2 regions of the uncultured Pontibacter sp. genome follow, and region 2 is predicted to be linked to the other one. Evidence: riboswitches for the same ligand, from Rfam matches in the RefSeq annotation. Region 2 holds a riboswitch; the other holds the start of a gene.
What was found. A riboswitch is a leader RNA that binds a small molecule or an ion and turns the genes downstream of it on or off. The one in region 2 is predicted to bind S-adenosylmethionine.

Region 1: linked by a shared signal. The riboswitch ahead of Q1A54_RS12615 (O-acetylhomoserine aminocarboxypropyltransferase/cysteine synthase family protein) and the one ahead of metH (methionine synthase) in region 2 are both predicted to bind S-adenosylmethionine.

Annotation. Positions count from the first base shown of each region.
Region 1 is NZ_CANNAI010000004.1:316,661-321,568, reverse strand. Features, by position in the region: gene metX (homoserine O-acetyltransferase) at 1-10, opposite strand, end outside; gene Q1A54_RS12615 (O-acetylhomoserine aminocarboxypropyltransferase/cysteine synthase family protein) at 10-1,344, opposite strand; SAM riboswitch class I at 1,634-1,736, opposite strand; gene Q1A54_RS12610 (SDR family oxidoreductase) at 1,991-3,475, shown strand; gene Q1A54_RS12605 (phosphoribosylaminoimidazolesuccinocarboxamide synthase) at 3,653-4,600, shown strand; gene Q1A54_RS12600 (STAS domain-containing protein) at 4,656-4,908, shown strand, end outside.
Region 2 is NZ_CANNAI010000006.1:167,221-172,128, reverse strand. Features, by position in the region: gene metH (methionine synthase) at 1-2,867, opposite strand, end outside; SAM riboswitch class I at 2,940-3,049, opposite strand; gene rpmA (50S ribosomal protein L27) at 3,370-3,639, opposite strand; gene rplU (50S ribosomal protein L21) at 3,708-4,016, opposite strand; gene Q1A54_RS15605 (ribonucleoside-diphosphate reductase small subunit) at 4,677-4,908, shown strand, end outside.

The DNA.
Region 1 (4,908 bases), on a different contig from region 2:
GTTCAGACATTATGATTCGTTCAATACAGGTTCTTCGTGGTGCTGCCGTACTTTGGCAAAAGCCTGTTCCAGGTCAGCTTTGATATCGTCAAGGTGCTCTATACCTGCAGACAGGCGCAGCAAGGTAGGTGTCACACCGGCACTCTGCTGCTCCTTTTCCGACAACTGCTGGTGAGTAGTAGAGGCCGGGTGGATGATCAGCGATTTCGCGTCGCCTACATTGGCCAGGTGACTCACCAGTTGCAGACTATTCACAAAGACTTCCGCCTGTTTCTTGTCGCCTTTCAGGTTGAAGGACAGTACGCCACCAAAGCCTCGCTTCAGGTATTTCTTGGCCTGGTTGTGGTACTTGCTGGAAGGCAGTCCCGGGTAGTTCACACTTTCTACCTGCTCGTGCTGCTCCAGCCACTCGGCCAGCGCCTGCGCGTTTTGCACCGTGCGGTCCACACGCAGCGAGAGAGTTTCCAGCCCCTGCAGTAGCAGGAAGGAATTGAAAGGACTAAGCGCCGGACCGAAGTCACGCAGCCCCTCTACCCTTGCCCTGATGGAAAATGCGATATTGCCGAAAGGCCCGTCTGTGCCGAACACCTCCCAGAAGTTGAGGCCGTGATATCCCTCCGAAGGCTCAGAGAACTGCGGAAACTTGCCATTGCCCCAGTTGAAGTTTCCGCCATCCACGATCACCCCGCCAATGCTGGTACCGTGTCCGCCGATCCACTTGGTGGCTGACTCCACTACGACGTTGGCACCGTGCTCAATTGGCCTGAACAGGTAACCACCGGCCCCAAACGTATTGTCCACTACCAGCGGGATGTCATGTTTTTTGGCAATGGCCGCTATCGCGTCAAAGTCAGGTATGTTGAAGCGCGGATTACCAATGGATTCGGTGTAGATGGCTTTCGTGTTTTCATCGATTAGCTGTGCATAGCTCTCCGGGTCGTCGCTTTCAGCAAAGCGCACCTCTATCCCCAACCGCTTAAAGGCTACCTTGAATTGGTTGTAAGTACCGCCATAAAGGAAACAGGTGGAAACAAAATTGTCGCCCGCCTGCAGGATGTTGTTGAGCGCAATGAACTGAGCCGCCTGCCCGGAGGCAACGGCTACCGCCGCAACTCCGCCTTCCAAAGCGGCAATGCGTTTCTCAAAGACATCGGTAGTGGGGTTCATGATGCGGGTATAGATATTACCAAACTCCTTCAGTGCAAACAGGTTGGCACCATGCTCGGCGTCCTTGAAAACATAGGAAGAAGTCTGGTAGATTGGCACAGCGCGGGAACGTGTGGTTGGATCGATTTCCTGGCCGGCGTGTAACTGTAGTGTTTCGAAATGAAGTGAATTAGACATAGTCGTTTTGTTTAGAATTTTGAAAAGTATAGAATAGATTAGCTTGTTCTATGACAAGATGAAAGAGGAGGCTACAGGCGTATGCTCACAGGCTATACCTGTGGCGAGACATTATTGCAGCAAAAAAAATTGGGGATTGGTCGCGCTAGCAACAGCAGCAGCACATGCACATGGAATTACACATGACAGCAGCATGTGCAAAGGCATGACAAGCTTGTGGCAGTTGGGCTGCCGTAGTTGATCGTAAAAAAAGCGGTGTTGGTTTTGTTCCCTTTTCCATAACGTTATCAATTTATATGCTTCCGAACATCCGGAATCAGGAATTAGCACCTTGCCTGAGGCTGGTTGCTAGCGCTTCACAGAGCCTGTCTCTCCACGCTTCTTTATAAATCGATACCCACAAAGGGATATCAGACTTGATGATGCAAAGCTAGAGCAGCATTTCAAATAATCCAAATTTTTATTTCACAATATTTCAGATTCATCTAAAAATCAATTTCACAAGCCTGCAAATCAAGGCCTTATACACCTTATAACAGAACCCTATTTTACCTGCAGATTCACTATCTTTGAAAAAACATAATCGAACTCGCATAACATTAACAGGGCGTCCCTGTTGTGCAGGTATAGACGGCCTAAAACACAAATGAAAATACTCCTGACCGGCGCAAACGGCTACATTGGCAAACGACTTCTTCCTGTGCTCATAGAAGCGCAGCACGAAGTGGTATGCCTTGTTCGGGATCCACGCCGCTTCGAGGTAGCAGACAGCCTTAAGGAAAAAGTACAGGTGGCAAAAGGGGATCTGCTTCAACCGGAAAGTTTACAGGACTTGCCAAGAGACATAGACGCGGCTTATTATCTGGTGCACTCCATGGGTTCCGGCTCGGCAGACTTTGAAGAGGCTGAAAGAGCATCGGCTACAAACTTTATCCAGTACCTCAACAGCACTAGTGCCAGGCAGTTGATCTACCTCAGCGGCATTGCCAACGATGTGCACTTGTCGCGGCATTTGTCTTCGCGGCGGCAGGTAGAGGATGTACTCGCGCAGGGCAAAGCATCGCTTACCGTCTTGCGGGCGGCCATCATCATCGGATCTGGCAGCGCTTCTTTTGAGATCATCCGCGACCTGGTGGAGAAACTGCCTGTCATGATCACGCCTCGCTGGCTCAACTCCCGTTGCCAACCCATCGCCATACGCGATGTCATGTTTTACCTGACTGCCGTGCTGGGCCGGGAAGACTGCTATGGCAGACGTTTCGAGATCGGCGGTCCTGACGTGCTCACTTACAAACAAATGCTGCTGCAGCTGGCAAAAGTCAGGAACCTGAAAAGACGCATCTATACCTTACCGGTACTCACGCCTAAGCTCTCCTCCTACTGGCTATACTTTGTCACAAGCACCAATTACGCACTAGCCCGCAGTTTGGTGGAGAGTCTGCGCAACGATGCCGTGGTGAAAGACAGCAGCATACAGCAACTTATACCGCATAAGTGCCTGAGCTACGAGAGTGCTCTGAATCTGGCTTTTACCAAGATGGAGCAGAACATGGTGGTGTCAAGTTGGAAGGATGCACTGGTGAGCGGCACCATCCAACTCAATTTCATGGATTTTGTACAAATTCCAGAGCATGGGGTACTCACCGACCGCCAGCGCATGCGTTTCGATAGAGCACCTGAAGAGGTGATGGACAATATCCTGCGAATTGGCGGTGAGCGCGGCTGGTACAAGACAGACTTCCTGTGGGAGATACGTGGACTACTTGACAAAATGGTGGGTGGGGTTGGCCTTCAGCGCGGCCGGAGGCATCCAATTGATGTAAAATCAGGCGATTCCATTGATTTCTGGCGCGTACTGGCTGTTGACCGAAAGGCTGAACGCATGTTGCTGTATGCCGAAATGAAACTGCCCGGCGAGGCCTGGCTACAGTTCAGAATATGTCGGGAGGCTGACGGGAATTACCTTGAGCAGCTAGCTGCTTTCAGGCCAGATGGTTTGGCAGGCAGACTGTACTGGTATGCGATGCTCCCTTTCCATTTTGTCATTTTTAAAGGAATGGCGCACAACATCATTCATTACCGTGAGCCGTTAATAGAGAAATCTTTGCCTCCTCCGCAACATTCTCAATAATGTACAAAAAATAGATTTCATAATATAAAACTATAGCTATACTTAAGAGTATATAGCAATGTCTAAACCCAGATGATTTTCCCTTCTGCAAAAGGCATTTTACATTTATACCTGTAGCTATTAACCCGCACCGACAAAAATATTTTAACTTTGCCTTTCTCTAACCTAACAGACCTAATGGAGGCCATAAAAGAAACTAACTTCTCCTTCGCCGGGCAAACCGGTTTTTATAGAGGCAAGGTGCGCGATGTTTATTATTTTGAGGACCGTTTGGCGGTAGTAGCCACCGACCGGATCTCAGCGTTTGATGTGGTGTTGCCACGGGCCATTCCTCATAAAGGCCAGGTATTGAACCAAATAGCGAGCATAAACCTTAAATCTACTTCAGACCTTGTTCCGAATTGGGTGCTTTCGACACCAGACCCGAACGTGACGATCGGGTACCGTTGCGAACCCTATAAAGTGGAGATGGTGATCAGAGGCTATCTGGCTGGTCATGCCTGGCGCGAGTATAAGGCCGGCAAACGCAGCGTTTGCGGTGTAGCGCTACCGGAGGGCTTGCGTGAAAACGACAAACTGCCCGAGCCGATCATCACCCCAACGACCAAGGCCGACGAAGGACATGATGAGGATATTTCGCGAGAAGAAATTCTGGCAAAAGGCATTGTATCTGAGCAAGAATATATTAAATTAGAAGCTTATACCCGGGCACTCTTCGCAAGAGGTTCGGAACTGGCCGCAAAGCGCGGACTGATACTGGTAGATACCAAGTATGAGTTCGGCAGCTACAACGGTGAGGTATACCTGATCGACGAGATCCACACACCGGACTCTTCGCGCTACTTTTATCTGGAAGGATACCAGGAGCGCCAGCAGAACGGCGAATCGCAGAAACAACTTTCAAAGGAGTTTGTGCGCCAGTGGCTGATTGAGAATGGTTTTCAGGGAAAAGAAGACCAGGCTATACCTGAAATGACAGATGAAGTAGTGAACAGTATTTCGGACCGATACATCGAACTTTACGAGGTTTTTACGGGCCAGCCTTTTCATAAGGAAAGTTACGATAATGTGCTCTCACGCATTGAGAATCACATAGAAGAAAACATTTTTAACGACAAAAATTAGAATTATTAACGTGGATTTTGGTACATTCGCGTTTAAATCCTTTACTGGTAGATCTATGAAGTACACGATTGATAAGAAAGAAAACTACACGATTATCACGATAGACGAGAAGAAACTTGATACTTCAATCGCTCCGGATTTGAAATCTGAGTTCGTGAAATTGAATGCTGAAGGGATCACCAACCTGATTCTTGACCTCAATAACGTAAAATATACTGACTCTTCGGGACTGAGCTCTATCCTGATCGCTAACAGACTTTGCAACTCGTCTAACGGTTTGCTGATTCTGACCAGCCTGCAGGACCACG
Region 2 (4,908 bases):
AGCTCCCAGGTATGGAAGAACGGCGTCCAGTCGATGTACGGGATGATCTCTTCTAAAGGGTAGTTGGTGTATACCTTGTTGCCCGTGAAGCTTGGCTTGGTTACTTCTGTTGCCGTCCAGTCTACCTGATACTTGTTTGAACGGGCTTCTTCTATGGTGGCGAAAGCGCGGTCTTTGGTGCGGTTCAGGTGGTCTTCGCGCAGCTTCTCGTACTCGGACCTGATCTCGGAAATGTAACTCTCGCGGTTGCCGCCCAAGAGGTTACTCACTACCGTTACGCTGCGGGACGCGTCGTGCACGTGCACGACCGGTCCGCTGTACTGAGGAGCGATCTTCACGGCGGTGTGCACCCGGGAAGTTGTCGCGCCTCCGATCAGTAGCGGAATTTTCATGCCCCGTCGCTCCATCTCCTGCGCCACGTAGACCATCTCGTCCAGCGACGGCGTAATCAGTCCGCTCAGGCCCAGTACGTCCACTTGCTGTGCTTCGGCCTCTGCCAGGATCTTATCCAGTTGCACCATTACGCCGAGGTCTATCACCTCGTAGTTGTTGCAGGCCAATACTACGCCTACAATGTTTTTGCCGATGTCGTGCACGTCGCCCTTCACCGTGGCCATCAGGATTTTGCCCTGTGCGGAGGCAGAAGAGCCGGCTTTTTCGGCTTCCATGAACGGCAACAAGTAAGCCACTGACTTTTTCATCACGCGGGCGCTCTTCACTACCTGCGGCAGGAACATCTTACCAGCTCCGAACAGGTCGCCCACTACCTGCATACCTGCCATCAGCGGACCTTCAATTACGTCCAGGGTTTTAGTGGCTTTCTGTCGTGCCTCTTCGGTGTCTTCTTCTATATAGTCGACGATGCCTTTTACCAGCGCATGCTTCAGTCGTTCTTCTACCGGAGCCTCACGCCAGGCATTGTCAGCGGCAGTAGCTGTTTTGCCCTTGCCCTTGATGGTCTCAGCATAGTTCACGAGCTTCTCAGTGGCGTCTGGGTGTCGGTTGAAAATCACATCTTCGATCAGGTTGCGGAGTTCAAGCGGCACTTCTTCGTAAATGCCCAGCATACCAGCGTTCACAATGCCCATGTCCATACCTGCCTGCACAGCGTGGTATAGGAATATCGTATGCATGGCCTCACGCACCAGATCGTTGCCACGGAAGGAGAAGGAGAGGTTACTCACCCCGCCACTTACCTGTGCATGCGGCAGATTGGCTTTTATCCATTTCACCGCTTCGATATAATCGACGGCATAGTTATTATGCTCTTCTATACCTGTGGCGATAGCGAGTATGTTCGGGTCAAAAATGATGTCCTGCGGCGGGAAGCCCACTTCGTCAACCAGAATGCGATAGGAGCGCTCACAGATCTCAATGCGCCGAGGCAAGGTATCTGCCTGCCCCTGTTCGTCAAAAGCCATCACAACTACAGCCGCACCATACTGGCGTACTTTGCGGGCAAGCTTCTTGAAAGCCTCTTCGCCTTCTTTCAGAGAGATCGAGTTTACAATCGATTTGCCCTGCACACATTTTAAACCAGCCTCAATCACGCTCCACTTGGAAGAGTCGATCATGATAGGCAGTTTGGCTATGTCGGGTTCGGAGGCAATCAGGTGAAGGAAGTCCGTCATGGCCTGCTCTGAGTCGAGCATGCCCTCGTCCATATTTACGTCGATGATCTGAGCGCCGCCTTCTACCTGCTGCCGGGCAACGGAGAGCGCTTCTTCAAACTTGCCATCGACGATCAGGCGGGAGAATTTCTTAGAGCCGGTGACGTTAGTGCGTTCACCGACATTCACAAAAAGGGTATCTTGGGTGATGGTGAGGGGCTCGAGGCCGCTGTAGCGAGGGAGGGGAGCTACGGGAGTGGGAACGTGCGGTTTATACCTGCGCACAAGGTCTGCGATAACTTTGGTGTGTACTGGCGTCGTGCCACAACAACCACCCAGTACGTTCACTAAACCTTCGTTCAGATACTCTTCCACAATGGCACCCATCTGCTGGGCTGTTTCGTCGTAGCCGCCAAAGGCGTTTGGCAGACCGGCATTCGGGTAAGCGCTGATATAACAGTTGGATATGCGCGACAGCTCCTGAATGTGCGTCTTCAGTTGTCGGGCGCCCAGCGCACAGTTAAAGCCCACGCTCAGGATAGGCGCATGTGAGATCGAGTTCCAGAAAGCTTCTACCGTTTGCCCGGACAAAGTACGTCCGCTGGCATCAGTGATCGTACCGGACACCATGATCGGAAGCTCTTTGCCACCATCGTTCACGTGCTGCTGTATGGCAAAGAGGGCTGCTTTACAGTTGAGGGTATCAAATACCGTTTCTACCAGCAATAAGTCTGAGCCGCCGTCTACCAGGCCGCGCACCTGTTCGTAATAAGCCTCCACCAACTGGTCGAAAGTAATGGCTCGAAAGCCCGGGTTGTTTACATCGGGGGAGAGGGAAGCTGTGCGGTTCGTCGGGCCGATGGCACCTGCTACGAAGCGTTTGTGCGCCGGATCGTTGGCCTCGGCTTCGTCCGCTGCCTCACGTGCGATCCTTGCAGACTCGTAGTTGAGTTCATAAACTATGTGCTCCAGCTTATAATCCGCCATCGCAATGCTGGTACCGCTAAAGGTATTGGTTTCGATGATGTCGGCGCCGGCTTCGAGGTACTCGGTGTGGATAGCCTTGATAATATCGGGCCGGGTAATGGAGAGCAGATCGTTGTTGCCTTTCAGGTCGGACGGATGATCCTTGAAGCGCTCGCCACGAAAATCGGCTTCGGAGAGCTGGTAGCGCTGGATCATGGTGCCCATGGCGCCATCGAGCACGAGAACGCGCTCCTGCAGCAAAGTATGGATCGGATGATGTGGTGTGGTCATGTTTGGTGTTCCCCCTCTTGGTTAAGTCTACATACGCGCTTATCAAGAAGGACACCCAAGGAAGGATATACTCTCTTATCTTTTCCCGGCCAAGGTATGGCTGAGAAGGGAATTAGCACCAAGCTGGTACAAGGTTGCTAAGACGTCATCGGGCCCTGTCCCTCGGTCTTTCTTGATAAGAATGCTGTAAAGATACACACTTATCCGCAAAAGGCGAATTTTTGTTGCGTTAGGATAGGATGAAATCGAGAACAGGTATGGAGCCAGGCTTTACAGCTGTGCACAAAAGGTATAAAAACAGAAAGGGACACCAAAAGTGTCCCTTTCCTAAAAGAGTTTAATTGTTTTCACTCTATAACTCTTTATACCTTATTATACGGGGGCAAAATCTGATTGTTCTCCCCATAAGCGAGTATTTTCGCTGGAGCAAAACAAAAAGGGACCACCTTGCTGGTGGTCCCTTTTTGTTTCAAAGCCCAAGGGCCTTTTGTATCGGTCAGAATTAAGCTTCTGCTTCTACTTTAGGTACTACAGAAACGAATGAACGGTTCTTAACACCTTTTTTGAATTGAACTACACCGTCAACCATAGCGAACAGTGTGTGGTCTTTGCCCATACCCACGTTCTTACCTGGGTGGTGTGCAGTACCTCTTTGTCTTACAATGATGTTACCAGCGATGATATCCTGGCCACCGTAAATCTTAACGCCAAGTCGTTTAGAATGCGACTCACGACCGTTGTTAGAACTACCAGCTCCTTTTTTGTGTGCCATTTTGTTTAACTATTTACTCAGGGCGATGAAACACCTGAAAAATTCAACGTTTAATTTCTTCTTACTGCTTAACCAATGCTCTCGATCAGGACCTTCGTGAAGTGCTGGCGGTGACCATTCTTCTTACGGTATCCTTTTCTTCTCTTCTTTTTGAAAACGATCACTTTGTCGCCTTTCACGTTGCCAAGGATTTTACCAACCACTTTAACACCGCTAACGAAAGGAGCACCTAAAGTAACAGTGCCGTTATCATCAGTAAGAAGAACATTGGTGAACTCAACGGCGTCACCATCATTGCCGGAAAGCTTGTTAGCGTAGATGAACCTTCCGGCCTCTACTTTGGTCTGTTGACCTGCGATTTCTACAATTGCGTACATCAGCTTCAATGTATGATTTAAAAAATTTTAAGTCTGCAAAATTAGCAGTCTAAAAATTAATATGCAAATCATTGTTCCTTAATTCCTTCTGTTTTTCCAGGCCTTATGCACAACTATGTGGATAACGATGTTGAAATCCACACCCCATAATTTTGCATCGTCTCAAAACACCCATAACACACTAGTCTGCAAACCCTTACAAGCAACCCCTTCGTTCCACGTTTTCCACAAACCGTAAAACCTTCCAGTACTGGACAACACATTTAGCCTGAACGCATGTCCTGATTTTGGATTTTTCACCCTCAGGAATACACCCGCTGCCTCTTAATCCGGCACTCGCTTGCACTTTACAGCACTCTACAACGATTTAATATTGAATTATATATATTTTGTCAAACATATATATTAACAAACACATGTTGATAAGCCTGTTGATTTCAAGTCAATTTTCAGACAATCAAACACTTAACAAAGTGTGTATAAATTGAACAACTTTAGCCCTCCAATTCAAGTTCTTATCACTATATTTGAAGACCTGTTACCTGTTTATCAGGCGGCAGAGAGACGACTTAATAAACAGGTCTGACATCATCAAAAAGCTTTGCAACAGCCTAACATGCTGTCATTCTGAATTTTAGATATCATTTAATGTTTACGCGTATGGAGCCAATACTACAAGAAAACCCGAATCGCTTTGTTTTATTCCCAATACAGCACGACGAGGTGTGGCAGATGTATAAGAAGGCAGAGGCCAGCTTCTGGACTGCCGAGGAGATCGACCTGTCGCAGGACCAGAAAGACTGGGAAAACCTGAACGACGGCGAACGCCACTTCATCAGCCACGTACTGGCATTCTTCGCCGCCTCTGACGGCATCGTAAACGAAAACCTCG